DNA from 2 places in the Georgenia sp. Marseille-Q6866 genome. Region 2 is predicted to be linked to the other one. Evidence: riboswitches for the same ligand, from Rfam matches in the RefSeq annotation. Region 2 holds a riboswitch; the other holds the start of a gene.

Region 1 (8,077 bases), on a different contig from region 2:
GCTGCTGGGTGCCGCCCTCATCGCCGCCGGCTGGGCCAGCGCCGTCGGGCTCTACGAGACGGTGCCGTGGGTGGACGTGCCCGCCCACCTGCTCGTCAACGGCCTCATCGCCGCAGCGCTCGGCATCGTCATGCTGCGCGGCGGCCTGCTGGCCGGGCCCGCCACCCGCGCCGGCCGGGCCGGCATCGCGCTGACGACGGCGAGTATCGGCGTGGCCCTCGGCGTGCTGTGGGAGATCGCCGAGTGGGCCGGGTTCACCTACGTCGACGACTCCGTGTACGTCTCCTACGGCGACACGATCGGTGACCTCACCGCAGGCGGGGTGGGCTCCGTCGTCGCCGGTCTGCTCGTGGCCCGGTGGGCGAGGTGAGCCCGCTGAGCGTGAGCGTCGTCATCCCGGCGCTCGACGACGCGCCCGCCCTCGAGCGCTGCCTCACCGCCCTGGGACGCCAGACGGTGGCGCCGCTCGAGGTCGTCGTCGTCGACAACGGCTCGCGTGACGCGACGGCGGAGGTGGCCCGCCGGTACGGCGCGCGCGTCGTCGACGAGCCGCGGCGCGGGATCCCCATGGCGGCGGCGGCCGGCTACGACGCCGCGCGCGGCGACGTCATCGCCCGGCTCGACGCCGACTCGCTGCCCGGCCCCGACTGGCTCGAGCGCATCGCCGCCGCGATGGCCGACCCGCGCCGGGACGCCGTCACCGGCGTCGGGAGCTTCTACGAGCTGCCCCGCGCTGGCCGCGTCGTCTCCGCCGTCTACCTCGGCGCCTACTACGGGCTGTGCTACCTCGCGCTCGGCCACCACGCGCTGTGGGGCTCGAGCATGGCGGTGCGGCGCACCAGCTGGCTCGCCGTGCGCGCCGCGGTCCACGACGACGATGCCGAGCTCCACGACGACCTCGACCTCGCCTCCGCCCTCGGCCCGCGCCGCCGGGTGCGGCTGGACCGCTCGATCGTCGTCGGCGTCTCCGCGCGCAGCCTCGTGGGGCTGGGCCAGCTGCGCCGCCGCTTCCGCCGTGCCTTCCGCACCCTGGCCGTCAACTGGCGGGTGGCTCCGCCGTGGACGCGGTGGGCGGTGCGCCTGGGACTGCCCGCGAGGGACGGGGCGGCATGAGGGTCTGGTCGGTGCACCCGCGCTACCTCGACCGGCAGGGGCTCGTCGCGTGCTGGCGCGAGACGCTGCTGGCACAGGCGGTGCTCGCCGGGCGGACCAAGGGCTACCTCAATCACAGCCAGCTCGTCCGCTTCCGGGCGACGGCGGACCCGCTCGCGTCGGTCTGCGCCTACCTCGGCGTGCTCGCCGTCGAGGCCGACGAGCGGGGCTACCGCTTCGACCGCAGCCGCATCGACCGAGCCGTGGCACTCGACGCCGTCGCCCCGCTGCCGGTGACCGAGGGGCAGGTCGCCTACGAGTGGGCCCACCTGCTCGCCAAGCTCGCCGTGCGCAGCCCCGACCGCTACGCCCTCGTCCGGGACGTCACGGACGTCGAGGTCCACCCCTCTTCGTGCGGGTCCCGGGCCCCGTCGAGCCCTGGGAGAAGACCTGAACCGGCTTCCCCCCCCCCCCCCTCTCCCCCGCCACCTCAGCGCTCGGCGGGAGGGAAGGGGAGTGGGGGAGCGGAAGTGTGGGGGAGTGGGGACCGCTGTCCCAGGACGGCCACGGGGGTCAGCGGGTCGGCCTATCCTCGGGAGGAGGAGCGAGAGATGGGCAGCGACGTATGAGTGACCTGATCGACACCACCGAGATGTACCTCAAGACGGTCTACGAGCTGGAGGAGGAGGGCGTGGTGCCCATGCGGGCACGCATCGCCGAGCGCCTCGGCCACTCCGGCCCGACGGTGTCCCAGACGGTCGCCCGCATGGAGCGCGACGGCCTGCTCCACCTGGAGGAGGCGCGGCGCATCCGCCTGTCCGACCTCGGCCACGAGCGCGCCACCCAGGTCATGCGCAAGCACCGCCTCGCCGAGCGGCTCCTCACCGACGTCATCGGGCTGGACTGGGAGTACGTCCACGAGGAGGCGTGCCGCTGGGAGCACGTGATGAGCGAGCAGGTCGAGCACCGCCTCGTCGCGCTGCTCGACCACCCCCACCACGACCCCTACGGCAACCCCATCCCCGGGCTCGCCGAGCTCGGGGAGCGCAGCCTCGCGCCCGTCGACCCGCCGCTGCAGCCGCTGGCCGCCGTCGTCGGCACCCCGGAGGCTGAGGTCGTCCTGCGACGCATCGGGGAACCCCTCCAGGTGGACGTCGAGCTGCTCGCCCGCTTCTCCGAGGCCGGGGTGCGCCCCGGGACGCGCCTGACCGTCCAGCGCGGCGCGGGCTTCGTCTCCCTCCAGGCCGAGGGCTCCGAGCTCGTCCTCGACGTCGCCGAGGACGTCACGCGGCACCTCTTCGTCGACGCCTGAGAACCGCGAGATTTTGCGGTTCTTGCCGCCCCACAGGTGTGAGTCGTGACACGAGGCCCACAGGCTTCGTAACCAGAACGTGACAATTGGCTTGACGCTCAGGTAGTGTCCGACTCGCTCCTCACGCCCTCCAGTGATGAGCCCATGGACGGAGCCCAACCCTGCCGCCGCCCGTGGTCCCAAGAGAATGACCGTCGGCAGGGGCGGGGGAACCAGGTAGTGGCGGTCGGCTCCGGTCGGCCCCTAGGGGTGAAGCCCGTCCGCAAGGACGGGCCGGGTGAACTCCCATCCGAACCCGACAGCTCACCTCGTCGGCAACACAGGAGAGGCAGTTCGTGACCGTAACTATGCCTGGGGCGCGCCACCGCGCAGCGTGCCGTCCCACCACCCCCTTCACCGCTCTCAGCCAGGCCGTCGCCGGCCCGGCGGCCCGCCGCGGCATGCTCGTCGCCGCGTCCTCGGGCCTGGCCCTGACGATGGCCGCCAGCACCGCCGTCGCCGCGCCGGAGGGCTCCTCCCTCCCGCAGGTCGACGTCTCCGCGCTCTCGAGCCAGGCCCGCACGGCCCTGACGGTCAACCCGACCGTCTCCGTGCCCGCCGACGTCGAGTTCGCCGTCGCCGACGTGGCCGTGGCCGCGACGCCGCCGAAGACCACGGTCGCCGAGGACTCCGACCCCATCGCCGAGCACATCGCCGCGGAGGAGGCCGCTGCTGAGGCTGCCGCCGCCGCCGAGGCGCAGGCCCTCGTCGCCGCCCGGTCCACCGAGACCGCCTCCCGCAGCGGGGCGTCGACGTCCTCGTCCTCCTCCTCCTCCGCAGCCGTCGCGGAGGAGAGCGCCACCCAGGCCGCCCCCGCGCCGGCCGCCTCGGGCAACGCGATCGTCGACATCGCCTTCCGCTACGTCGGCACCCCGTACGTGTGGGGCGGCTCCAGCCCCTCGGGCTTCGACTGCTCCGGCTTCACCTGGTACGTCTTCCAGCAGGCCGGGATCAGCATCCCGCGCAGCTCCAGCGCGCAGGCCGGCGCCGGCACCGTCGTCTCGGCCGCCGAGGCCCAGCCCGGTGACCTCGTGTGGTGGCCCGGTCACATCGGGATCTACCTGGGCGACGGCCAGCACATCGCCGCCCGCAATCCCTCCAAGCCCCTGCAGGCCGGTCCGATCTCGGACGTCGGCCGCGGCACCCCCACCTTCATCCGGGTGGGCTGAGCCCCAGCACGCTTGCCCGACGGGCCCGCACCGACTCGGTGCGGGCCCGTCGGCGTCCCTGCCGAAGCGCCGCGGCGCCGCGCGCGAGGGAGCACAATGGGGGCAACGGCTCCCGACCTGGAGGGTGACATGCCCCGCGAGAACGTCGTCATCGTCGGTGTGGACGGTTCCGAGACGAGCACTGCGGCCCTGGACTGGGCCGCGGCAGAGGCCCGCCGGCTCGGCTGGCGTCTCCACGTCGTGTGCGCGTACGCGGTGCCGGCCTTCACCGTCGCCTCCCTCGACGGCGGCTTCGCGGCCGTCGACGACTCGGCGATCCAGGCCGGGGCGCAGGCGGTCCTCGACGAGGCCGTCGAGCGGGTCGGTGACGAGCTCGACGTCACCTGCGCCCTCGAGCTCGGGGACCCGACCGGCGTGCTCGTCGAGCTCTCCCGGCAGGCCGGGCTCGCCGTCGTCGGCACGCGGGGTGGCGGCGGCTTCGCCGACCGGCTCCTCGGCAACGTGTCCTCCTCCCTGCCCGCCCACGCCCACTGCCCCACGGTCGTCGTGCCCCGCACCCCCGAGGGGCAGCCCGGCTTCACGCCCGTGCGCCAGATGGTCGTGGGTGTCGACGGCTCGGAGTCGGCGACCATCGCGCTGCGCCGCGCCGTCGACGAGGCCGTCCTGTGGGACGCCCACCTGACCGCCGTCGCCGCTGTCCCCATCGGTGGCGGGTCCGGCTCCCTCGCCTGGCTGCCCGCCGCCGTCGACCGTGACGACGTCCTCGCCGACGTCAAGGTCGGTCTCAGCGTCGCCGTCGACCGCGCCGTCGAGGGCCGCCAGGTCCGCGTCAGCCAGCACGCCCTGGACGGCAACGCCGCCGCCCTCCTCGCCGAGTTCTCGACGGCGGTCGACCTCGTCGTCGTCGGCTCCCGCGGCCGGGGCGGCTTCGCGGGGCTGCTCATGGGCTCCACCAGCCAGGCCGTGCTCCACCACGCCGTCTGCCCGGTCATGGTCGTGCCCGCCCGCTCGGCCCGCGAGGAGGAGGCAGGCCCGGCCGACGTGCCGTGGCGCCGCCGCTGACGTGGCGAGGCTCACGCGTGCCACGCCGCCGGTGACCCCGGGTGTGCCTAGGCTCTAGGCACACCCGAGATGAAAGGGGCTGCCGTGCGCCCATCCCGCGACGCGACGCCTCGGCACTTCCTCATGTGCCGACCGACGTACTTCACCGTGAGCTACGAGATCAACCCGTGGATGCACCCCACCGTGCCGACCGACACGGACCTGGCGGTCGCCCAGTGGCAGGAGCTCCACGACACCTACGTCCGCCTCGGGCACCGCATCGAGCTCATCGACCCGATCGAGGGCCTGCCGGACATGGTCTACGCCGCCAACGGCGGCCTGGTGAGCGACGGCGTCATGTACACCGCGAAGTTCACCTACCCCCAGCGCATGCCCGAGGGCCCCGCCTACGCGCAGTGGTTCGCCGACCACGGCTACCGGGTGCACGAGGCGACCGAGACGAACGAGGGCGAGGGCGACATCCTCACCGTCGGTGACTACGTCCTCGCCGGCACGGGCTTCCGCACCTCCACCGCCTCGCACGCCGAGCTGCAGGAGGTCATCGGCAAGCCGGTCATCACCCTGCGCCTCGTGGACCCGCGGTTCTACCACCTCGACACCGCCCTCATGGTCCTGTCGGACACGGAGATCGCGTACTACCCCGAGGCCTTCAGCGAGGGCAGCCGCCGGGTGCTGGAGCGGCTCTTCCCCGACGCCGTCATCGCCACCGAGGCCGACGCCGTCGTCCTCGGGCTCAACGGGGTGAGCGACGGCCGCCACGTCATCCACAACCCGCGGGCGACGGACCTCGCCGCGGCACTGGCCGAGCGGGGCTTCGAGCCCATCGGCATCGACACCTCCGAGCTGCTCAAGGGCGGCGGCGGTGCCAAGTGCTGCACGCTGGAGATCCGGGCCTGAGCCGTCGCGCCCGTCAGCCCGGCCAGCCGGCCTGACGGGCGCGCTCGAGCCACCCGATGTCGACGGCGGACGGCGGCGCGTCCGCGACGATGTCGAGCACGCGGCGGGCGTCCTCCGTCACCGCGTCGACGACGCCGTCCCACAGGTCGCCGAGGACCGAGCGGGCCTCCTCAGCGGCGGACAGGAGGAAGCCGCGCGCGGCCTCGATCGCAGCGAGGGTCTGCGCCGCGCCGTCGGCGTGTTCCCGCAGCGCCTGGGCGACGTCGTCGACACGGTCCGCGCCGCGCGTCGTCGCCTCGGCGTGGTCGAGAAGGACCACCTGGTACTCCTCGGCGGCGACGGAGCGCCAGCCGATCGTCTCGCGCAGGGCGACGAGGTCCGCGCCCAGCTCGCGTGCCTGCTCGGCGACGTCGTCCATCTGCCCGGCGAGCCCGCGCAGGTCCTCCGGTGCCTCAGCGAGTCCCACGGTTCTCCCTCCGGCCGGTCACGGTCGCCACTCAGGGTCGGCGGCGGGCGGCCCGAAGCGCTCGTAGAGCCCGGTGGGGCCGGCGCCCTGGTGGGTGAAGCCGAGGTCGCGGGCGTCGAGGACGACGCCGCCGGGAGCGGTGAGGACCGTGCTCACGTCGGTGGGGACGAAGGCCGCGGTGTCCCACCCCGCGTGGACGAGCCGGTCGAGGACGGCCAGCTGCTCCTCGGGGTCCGCGCTGGACGTCGCGGCGTCGATGACCACCTGCTGCCCCCACGTGGCGCCCGACCGCACCTGGACCTCCGCGGACGTCACGGTGTCCAGGGCGGTGAGCTCGGCGGTGAGCCGCTCGCTCTCGGTGGCGAGGTCGGGGGAGGCGGGCGCGGGCGTGCCGGCGCCGTCGGAGCAGGCGGGCAGGAGGAGCAGGAGCCCGAGGGCGCCGCACGCCAGCAGCCGCCTCACCGGTGCTCCTGGGAGACGTCGTACTGGAAGACCTGCGCCTCACCGTCGCGCACCTGGGCGAACTGCGCCTCCAGGTCCTGCAGCGCGAGGGCGAGGGCGGGGTCCTCGGCGGCCTGCGCGCTGACGAGCGCGGCGGTGTCGGCGTAGACGCCGCCGCCGTGGGCGGAGATCGGCGAGCCGGCCGTGACGCCGTCGGCGCCGTGGACGTCCCGCGTGACGGTGGTCCAGCCCGGGGCGCCGGGGTTGGGGCTGCCGTCGAGGCGGGGCACCGGGTCCTGGGTGTGCTCGATGGACAGGACGGCGACGTCGTCGGGGACGTCCATGCCCGCGACCGGCGAGCCGCCGGTGACGACCTGCGTGACGTGCAGCCCGTTGCCCGGGTCGGCGGCGAGCGCGGCCGCGACGATCCCGCCCTGGCTGTGCCCCGCGAGCGTGACCGGCTGGGACTGCAGCTCGCTGAGCGGGACGCCCTGCTGGGCGGCGACCTCGCTCATCGACTGGTGCACCGCCTCGAGCACGGCCGCCTCCATCGCGGTGTCGTAGCCCGCCATGAGGTGGAGGTTCGTCGCGAGGTTGGAGGGGTTGCTGCCGGACTCGGGCGCCCAGTCCTGGGTGCCGGGGATCTCGACGATCCAGCTGTGGCCGCCCGCGCCGTCGGGCACGGCGGTGACCCGCACCTCCGAGGCGTCGCCGTCCCCGAGCCGGCCGATGTTGCCGAAGAGCGCGGCGAGGCTGTCGGCGGCGGTGCCGTCCGGCGCCGGGTCCGGCGTCACGGTCGGCGTGCCGTCGGCGAAGAGCCCCATGAGCCCACCGGCGCCGATGACGCCCGCCACGACCTGCTCGTAGCTCAGCGGCACGGGCGGGAAGGTCCACGGGGTGATCGCGCTGAGGACGAGGGGGACCTCGGTGCCGAGGACCCACGGCAGCGCGGCGACGATCGAGTCGGTCACCCACGGCTCGTCGTAGAGCCCGCCGAGCACCGTGTCGAGCGGGTCCTGCCCGACCTCCTCGACCCACGCGGCGAAGGCGTCCGGTGTGAGGGCGTCGGCCACGTCCGCCGGCAGGGCGTCCAGGAGGAGCGCGGACAGCGCGACCCCACCGGCCGTGAGCAGCCCCGCGTGGAGGACGACGACGCCCGTCACGGTCCGCCCCGCCTCGGCCAGCCGCGCGAGCGCGGCGTCGGTCTCCTCGTACACGGTGGCCGAGCCCCGCAGGAAGACGGCGGCGGCCTCGTACTCGAGGGCCACCCACGCCAGCCCCTCCGGGGGCAGCTGCGCCTGGGCCACCTCGGCGAGCACCCGACCTCCCGTCACCGGGGAGAGCACCTGGGAGGACAGGACCGCCTCGTGGGTGGCGACGGCGGCCACCCGCAGCGCGAGCTCCCGGGCGGCGTCGCCCTTGGCGTCGAGGATCTCCGCGGTGGCGCGCATGTCCTCCACGCGCGCGAGGACGCCCGCGGCCCCACCGGTGACCGTGAGGGTCACAGCACCTCCTCGGCGTGGAGGAGGCCGGTCAGTGCGGTGAGCAGGCCGTTGCGGACGCGCAGGAGGTCGGTGCGGCGCAGGGTGACGCCGTGCG
Region 2 (8,077 bases):
CCACGTGGTCGCCGTGCCCGCCGTGACCGGGGTGACCGCCGTGATCGGCGTGGACGTCGGGACCGCTGTCGTGACCGGGCTGTTCGCCGTGCCCATCGTGCACGGCCGAGCCATGTCCTGCGGCGGTCAGCGGGTCGGTGACACCCGTGTCGCCAGTGGGTATCGCTTGCCCGTGCGTGGCCTCCCCTTTCCCATGCCCGCCCGCGTCGCCCTGCGCCGAGTCGTGGTGGACGTGTGCGCTGTGACCCTGGCCCTCGCCTGGCCGGCGCCCTGCGTGATCGTGGCCCGGTGACGTACCCATGGCAACCCCTCACTCCTTCGTTCCGCATACCCCTGGAGGGTATCTGCGTCAGTCGTAAGGAGCCCGGGCAGCGGTCCATTCCCGATTCGCCTGCACGAGGCAGAGATGTTCATCGGCTCTTCATGAAAGCTCGATCGGTTGCCCCACTTGGTCGATGCCTCTTCGGACCGCAACAACCATGAGGAGGATTCGTGGCAGCCACCAAGCACCCACCGTCGTCACCGCCGTCCAGGCGCCCGCGGACCACTCCTGGGAGGACGCGGCCGCGGCCCTAGTCCGGCTCGGCAACCGGTTCGACTTGGGACCTCCTGGCGAGGCCCCGATCCAAGTGCCGGTGACTGCCCCACGGGGCACGGTCCGCGCGCTAGCGCCCCCAACCTGTGCATCAGCGAGGCGTCAGCGGCATGGGCTGACAGTGGGTGCCGTCGATGGAGGGTAGTCCAAAGGACGGGCTATGGACACGCCTCAGTCCGTGTCGCACTGACGCTCTGCAGGTTCCTCAAAGGCCGTCACCGGGCGCGCCTGCGCTTCCTCCGGTGTCGAAGCCACCCCGTTCTCCGCGATGTCCTTGATGAGCCAGTCCATCTCGAAGATCTCGCGCCGCTGCGCCTCGCTGATCTCCACGGCAAGCTCACAGACCCGGACGTCCTCGATCCCGGCTCGCTCCGAGCGCGTAATGGCCAGGGAGTGGTGGGGAATCATCGCGCGCATGAAGGCGGCGTCGTCCACCGTTGCCTGGCTGCGGTCCAGCGCGATCCCGCCCGCTAGCAGCCCGAGACTCACCACCACGACGACGGCGTTCGCCTTGGTGTTCTTGTACATATTGAGCATCCACGCGAGCATGACCAGCCCCATCGCGCCACCCATGGTCACCGCCATGAAGACACGGCTTTGGCTGAAGCGTATGTGGCCCCACTCCCACGACCCGGCGAACATCACCCAGTACATAACGACCATCGCCGTCAGGAGCATCGCAGCGAACCGCAGGTACATCTTCATGCTCGGAGTCCGCGAGTGGCTGTCGTGGTTGTCATCGTTCGAGTGTTCGTGCTCGGCCATGGGAAACACTCTCCTGTTCATTCAGCGCTGGGTCCTCATCGTTCTCTCGGTCATCGGGCGCCGTCCTGTTTCGGGTCGACATGGACCGGCGGGCGAACTTGGGCTCGCCCGCCGGCGGGTCCGAACCTCACAGGCCCTGGAGGAGTTCCTCCATCTCGCTGATTTCGGCCTGCTGGTCATCGATGATCTTCTGGGCGAGTTCCAGCGCCTGCGGGTTCTCCCCGCTGTCGAGCTCGTCCTGAGCCATGTCGACCGCGCCGCGGTGGTGCGCGATCATCAGCTCGAGGAACCGCTGGTCGAACTCGGCGCCGGACAGGGACTCCAGCTCGGCCATGGCCTCCTCCTGACTCATCCCCTCCATGTCCATGCCGCCGTGGTCCATGCCCTCGTGGCCCATGGGGGAGGTCTCCTCACCCCAGGTCTCGAGCCAGGCCGTCATCTGCTCGATTTCCGGGCCCTGCGCCGCGGAGATCCGCTCTGCGAGGGAGCGCACCTCCTCGCTGGCAGCCTTCTCCACGGCCAGGTCGGCCATCTCGATAGCGCCCTCGTGGTGGACGATCATCATCTGGGCGAACATCGTGTCCGCGTCGTTGTGCACGTCCTCGGCCTGCGTCGCGCTGTCGGTCGTCTCCTCCGTGGCGTTGCCGGCGGCCGGCTCCTCCGGTGTGCTCTGCTCGCCGTTACCGCACGCGGCCAAGGCGAGAGTCAGCGCAACCCCGCCGGCAACGGCGCAGAGTCGGGTCCTGAGTGTCACGGGCGTCTCCATCTGCTCAATGTGGCCGATGGGCGAGAAGGCCCAGCCGCAGCTGGTCAGCCCATCGGGTGGGGCTAATGGAGGCTAACCACGTGCTGGGTGGCGACACCACGCCCAGCAGCGGCCTCACGGGCATTCTTCATCGAGTCTTCATCCCGGTGCTCCTGGCACGGGGACCCGGAGCGCCCGGTCGGACTCATCTGGCTCCAGCAGCGACCCCAACCCGTGCAGCCTCGACCAACGCCAATCGCCAGGATCAGGCCGAACAGTTGGGGGGTGGCCCGCAGTCACCTGCGGGCCACCCCCCGTTGCTCAACCCACTCGGATGAACGTTGGGTTCGCCTTATAGATGTCACGCACCGACAGCGGGTTGCCCGGGCTGAAGGCCGCGATGTACTGCCCATTCCCCACGTAGATGCCCACGTGCCCGGGCCACCACACCAGGTCACCGGGCTGGGCCTGGGAGGCCGAGACCTGCGTGCCCGCGTTGCGCTGCGCCGAGGAGGACCGTGGGATGGAGATGCCTGCCTGGGCGTACACGTACTGGGTGAACCCCGAGCAGTCGAAGCCCGCCGGGGTCGACCCGCCCCACACGTAAGGGGTGCCGATGTATCGGTAGGCGATGTCCAGGACCGCGTTGCCCGACGCGTTGGCCGGCGGGGCCTCCCGGGCGGCCGACCGCGACGCCGAGGCGGTCTCCCGCTCGACGCCGGTCGCCGACGAGGTGGCCGTGGTCGCCGCCGACGTGCCGCCCTGACCCTGGGGGATGGTCAGCACCTCGCCGACAATGATCAGGGCCTGCGCGTTCAGACCGTTCGCCGCGATGATCGCCGAGATCGTGCTGTCGTAGCGCTGCGCCAACTTCCCCACGGTGTCTCCCGACACGACGGTGTGGGTGACCTGCGCCGCGTCACCGGTCTGCGTGCTCGCCGTCGCCTGGGTGTCGACGACCGGGGGGTCGGGGTGGACCGGCTCCATCGCGGAGGCGGTGGTCGTGGCCATGGTCAAAACCAGGCCGGAGGAGGCCGCGGCAAGCGCGGCACGGCGGGCGGCCGGACCCGTCAGGCACGGGCCCAGTGATGAGAAAGCGGTGATGGGACGGCCCTCGGCGCGGTGCCGTCCACGGGTGTGGCTAGATGTCACGGGTAAACCTCTCCAGGGCGCCTACGAGGTCAGCTGTCGGGTTCGGGTAGGAGCACACCCGGCTCGGTCATCGAGCTTCACCCCAAGGACCTGCACGCAGGCCCAGATTGGGTTCCCCGTCCCTGCCACGGACGATCGAGGACCACGGTGCGGTGGCAGGGCTCGGCGTCCGCACGCGGGCTTCCCGATGAAGGGGCCGGGAAGCAGGAGCGACGCTACACACCCCGACCCCCAGGATCACGGTTCGATAACGGCCTCGGGGAAGACTTCATCAAACCTTCATTCCCACCACGTCTCCTGCCCAGGCACTCTCACAACGTGCGTGTCCAAGAACCGGGCTGCTCGATCCGTTGGACATATGAGTTCAAGCCGCTACGCGGACGCCGGTTCGTCCTCGCGGGCCCGTTCCGGCCCCTGTGGCGCCGTTACATGCAACGGGCTCTCGCCCGGATGGTCGAAGTCGTGGAAGCCGGCTGACAACGGGGACGTGCCCGCTCGTCCGAGTAGGCGTTCCTGGTTTCGCCGCTGGCGCCGTTGGGTGACGTTGCAGCGCCAGCTCACGAACTGGCGTCCGCACATGCTGCGACTCGGCTCACGCTCCCGTCTCACGAGCTCCCGTGCCTACCAGCTCGCGGACATGCGCGTCCGCAGTACCACTGGCTCCCATGCTGGCTCTCTGAGCAAGTGAGGCGCAGGCACCGCTTCTCGTCGACACCCTGCGTGCCGAACCGCGCGGCATGGCCTCCGTCGCCGTCCATGCCATGGGCCATGTGGCCGGCAACCTCGGCGGTGTGCCGCCGCCCGCCGCGCCACAGGAGTCCGCAGGAGCAGGAGGCAGAGGCGCACGTGTGCTCCACCGCCGGACGCTACCCACTCGAGCGCCTCGTGAACGTCAGGTGGGTGACGCCGCTGGGCGTCGAGACCACCTCGATGTCATAACTGCGCTCCAGCCCCTCCAGGCCGTCCCACAGCAACGCGCCGTGCCCGAGGACGATAGGCACCTGGACGAGGTGAATGTGGTCGACGAGACCCGCGGCGATGAACTCGCGCGCGACGGTCGCCCCGCCACCGATACGGACGTCGAGGCCGCCCGCGGCCCGACGTGCGACGTCCAGCGCCTCCGCCGGTGAGGCCTCGAGGAAGTGGAAGGTCGTGCCGCCCGCCATCTCGATCGCCTCTCGCGGGCGGTGGGTGAGCACGAGGACCGGAGTGTGGAACGGGGGCTCGCTCCCCCACCAGCCGCGCCAGTCGGCGTCGTCATGCCAGCCGGGCGGCCCGAACTTGCCCGCCCCCATGATCTCCGCGCCGATGCCCGGCTCGTGCGAACGAGCCATCGCGTCGTCGACGCCGGCACTGCCCGTCGGTGCGCCCACCAGCCGGGCCCCGAAGCTGGTGGCGAACATCCACTCGTGGAGCCGCTCGCCCGCGTGCCCCATCGGGGTCTCGAGGCTCTGCACCTCCCCCGCGACGAAGCCGTCGAGAGAGATCGACAGGTTGTGGATCCGGGTCCTGGACATCGCTACCTCCTCCGGCCGGCCGTGCGGTGGTGCTGACCGCCGACGCGAGCCGAAGTCATCGCGGCGGCCCGACGTCGGGCTCGGGCCGGGCCCAGCTCTCCTGGCCCGGCCAGAGGAACCCGGCGATCGTCGTCGACGTCGCGAAGGCCACCACCGCCGTCGCCACGACGAAGACGGTCTCGTTGCTCACCGTGGCCTCGAGGTACTGGCTGGAGATGACCAGCTGCATGACCACCTGGAACGCCAGGTGCCAGCCCACCGCGGCCCAGACCGAGCCCGAGATCAGCCGGATGCACCCGACCACCACCCCCATCCCGAAGAACAGGACAAGCCGCTCGAGGAGGACGCCCCACCCCTCGGTGATCACCCACAGCGCCGTGCCGAACAGCATGAAGAGGAGCGCCTGGACGAGCACGGCGAGCCACGGCGCCACGGCGGCGGTGAGGTTGCGGTAGACGTACCCGCGGAAGAGCAGCTCCTCGGGGAACGCCTCGTAGACGAGGACCAGGACGACGAGCAGGAGGACGACGCCGACGGTCTCGGCGAGCGTCGCGTCGATCTCGATCCGCAGCCACCCGGCCGCCAGCGCGACCGCCAGCCCGACCGCGGCCGGCAGCAGCCAGCTCAGGGCTCCGTAGAGCAGGTCGCGGGCCGCGCGCTTTCCACCGGACAGCCCCAGCGTCCCGACGGGGCGCCTGTCCAGGAGCCGGCGCGCCGCGACGACGAGTGCCCCGGCGATGAGAAGCGCCGCCAGGGCACTGACGGCGTGCCTCGCCAGTGAGAGGCCTTCGCCCCACACTCGAGTGGTCAGTGCCGCGATCGCCAGCCAGCCCAACAGGGCACCCGTGACGACGACGGCCAGCCGCGCCGCGACAGGCAGACGCGGGGGCGCCGCCTCGGCCACCTGTCCGTTGCCCGGATGGGTCATCTCTCGACGCTATGCCAGCCCCTCCGTCCCCCGCAGCCATTTTGTCCGAGGTCCGTCACCCGGCGCGGACGAACCAGTCGACGGCGAGGTCGACCACCGCGTCGGGTGCGTCGTCGGTGATGAAGTGGGCGGCGTCGTCGACGTAGGCGAACTCGGCCCGGTCCGCGTACCGCTCCGGTTCCCGGCAGGTCCGGCCGACGAGCTCCTCGGTGAAGGCGTAGTCGAGCCGGCCGAAGACGACGAGGGTCGGCACGGTGAGCCGCCGGCGCCGGTAGACGCCGCGCATGATCCGCCACCCCTCCGCCGCGACCATGTGGCGGCACAGCGGACGGACGGCTGCGTCGACCTCGGGCCGGGCCATCGGTGCGAGGTGGGCGGCCACCGTGTCCCCGGCCATCGGACGGGCGAGGTACCTCGGAGAGAAGGTCCCGCGCAGCGACCTGCCTGGCCGGTGCCAGATGAACGGGGGCAGATGACGAAAGGCTCGGCGCATTGCCGGGTCGAACGTCATGAAACCGGGCGGAACGGCGAGTTGCGTCGCTGTCCGCACACGGTCGGGGTGCGCATAGCAGAGCTGCATGGCGGTGATGGAGCCCATGTCGTGTGACACGAGATCGACCCGGTCGAGGCCCAGCACGTCGAGCAGGGCGACGACGTCGCGCAGCCGGGTCTCCCGGTCGATGCGTGGGTCGTCGGCGCTCGTCCAGCCCGCACCGCGCAGGTCGGGGCACAGCACGCGGTAGCCGTGCCCGGCGATGGCCGGGGCGATGTCGTGCCACTGCCACCAGTGCTGCGGGAAGCCGTGCAGGAGCATGACCGGCGGTCCCTCCCCGATGGTGGCGAGGTGGGTGCGCAGCCCCGGAGTGTCCACGACTCGATGATCGAACCCGGCAGCCTCGGGCAGCGGCGGCGACCACCCCGCAGTGTCGACCGGACCGGCGTCGGGGTGAGCAGGAGTGTCCATGACGGCCTTCTTCGTTCGTCGGACTACTATGAACATAGTAAACCTGCCCGAAGGGGGATGTCCATGGCCGGGACCCGGGAACGAGCACTTGAGGCGGCGGTGGCACTGCTGGGCACGGACGGCGTCCGCGCCCTGAGCCACGCGCGCGTCGACGACCGCGCGGGGCTCCCCCCGGGCTCGACGTCGAACTGGTTCCGTACCCGCCGGGCACTGCTCGCTGGTGTCGTGGACTGGATCGCCGAGAGCGAGCGGGCCGACGTCGACCCCACCGGCATGCCGCACGTAGCCAGCCCCTCCGACCTCGTCGAGGCCCTGTGCGCGATGGTCGAGATCGAGACCGGCCGGTTCGCCGTCCGCACCCGCGCGCGCTACGCCCTGTTCCTCGAGCTGTCCGGCGACCCGGAGCTGGCCGAGCCGCTGCGTCACCAGCGCCAGGAGTTCGAACGGTGGACGGAGACGGTCGTTGCTGCCGCCGGCATCCCGGACCCCGTGCCCGCGACACGGGCGCTCATGGCCCTCGCCGAGGGGCTACTCCTCCACCGCCTCACCGTGGACGCCGCGCTGAACATGCGACCCGCGATCGAGCGGGCGGTGCGCGCACTCGCAGCGACCTGATGTCTCGCCGGGGGTGTACCACTCCCCTGGCCCGGTCCTACCGTTGTGCCATGCGTCTGGAGAACATCGTGCTCGACGCCGTGGACCCGGGCCGGGTCGGCCGGTTCTGGGAGGCCGTCCTCGGGGGCGAGCGGCTCAGTGACGGGCCGGAGGGGTTCGAGACCCGGCTCCCGATTCCCGACGGCCCGGTCATCGACCTGTGCGTCCAGCCGGTCCCCGAGCCACCGGCCGAGCCGCTGCGACTGCACCTCGACCTGCTCGGCGGGGACCGCCAGCTCGAGCTCGTCGACAGGTTCCTCGAGATCGGTGCCTGGCACCTCGACATCGGGCAGGGTGAGGTGCCGTGGGTCGTCCTGGCCGATCCGGAGGGCACCCCGTTCTGCGTCATGGAGCACCGGGACGTCTACCGCGACACCGGGCCGGTCGCGGCTCTCCCCCTCGACTCCGCCGACCCCGAGCGCGACCTCGAGTTCTGGTCGTGGCTCACCGGCTGGACCAGGGCCGACGGCGTCGCGCCCTGCTCGCTGCGGCACCCCTCCCGGCGCGGGCCGCTGCTCGAGCTCTGCCCTGAGCCGGCCCCCAAGGGCCGCGCGAAGAACAGGGTCCACCTCGACGTCCGGCTCGATCCCGGCGACGATGCCGACGCCGTCGCCGCGGGTATCGTCGAGCGTGGCGGCCGGGAGCTCGACCCGGGCTGGGGCGACCTGCCGTGGCGGGTGTTCGCAGACCCGTCCGGCAACGAGCTGTGCGTGCTGCCCGCCGTCAGGTGACCTCTCCGAGCTCGTCGCCGCCGAGA

Evidence for each region. A riboswitch is a leader RNA that binds a small molecule or an ion and turns the genes downstream of it on or off. The one in region 2 is predicted to bind cyclic di-AMP.
Region 1: linked by a shared signal. The riboswitch ahead of ACWPXV_RS03095 (C40 family peptidase) and the one ahead of ACWPXV_RS13650 (C40 family peptidase) in region 2 are both predicted to bind cyclic di-AMP.

What each region holds. Positions count from the first base shown of each region.
Region 1 is NZ_CBCOOR010000002.1:250,895-258,971, forward strand. Features, by position in the region: gene ACWPXV_RS03075 (hypothetical protein) at 1-370, shown strand, start outside; gene ACWPXV_RS03080 (glycosyltransferase family 2 protein) at 367-1,113, shown strand; gene ACWPXV_RS03085 (pyrimidine dimer DNA glycosylase/endonuclease V) at 1,110-1,721, shown strand; gene ACWPXV_RS03090 (iron dependent repressor, metal binding and dimerization domain protein) at 1,718-2,404, shown strand; cyclic di-AMP (ydaO/yuaA leader) riboswitch at 2,584-2,737, shown strand; gene ACWPXV_RS03095 (C40 family peptidase) at 2,740-3,612, shown strand; gene ACWPXV_RS03100 (universal stress protein) at 3,742-4,674, shown strand; gene ddaH (dimethylargininase) at 4,744-5,571, shown strand; gene ACWPXV_RS03110 (hypothetical protein) at 5,585-6,037, opposite strand; gene ACWPXV_RS03115 (hypothetical protein) at 6,056-6,499, opposite strand; gene ACWPXV_RS03120 (hypothetical protein) at 6,496-7,983, opposite strand; gene ACWPXV_RS03125 (hypothetical protein) at 7,980-8,077, opposite strand, start outside.
Region 2 is NZ_CBCOOR010000016.1:51,421-59,497, forward strand. Features, by position in the region: gene ACWPXV_RS13635 (hypothetical protein) at 5-292, shown strand; gene ACWPXV_RS13640 (DUF305 domain-containing protein) at 767-1,360, opposite strand; gene ACWPXV_RS13645 (DUF305 domain-containing protein) at 1,488-2,114, opposite strand; gene ACWPXV_RS13650 (C40 family peptidase) at 2,427-3,116, opposite strand; cyclic di-AMP (ydaO/yuaA leader) riboswitch at 3,261-3,425, opposite strand; gene ACWPXV_RS13655 (dihydrofolate reductase family protein) at 4,124-4,774, opposite strand; gene ACWPXV_RS13660 (CPBP family intramembrane glutamic endopeptidase) at 4,830-5,702, opposite strand; gene ACWPXV_RS13665 (alpha/beta fold hydrolase) at 5,758-6,573, opposite strand; gene ACWPXV_RS13670 (TetR/AcrR family transcriptional regulator) at 6,730-7,281, shown strand; gene ACWPXV_RS13675 (VOC family protein) at 7,332-8,051, shown strand.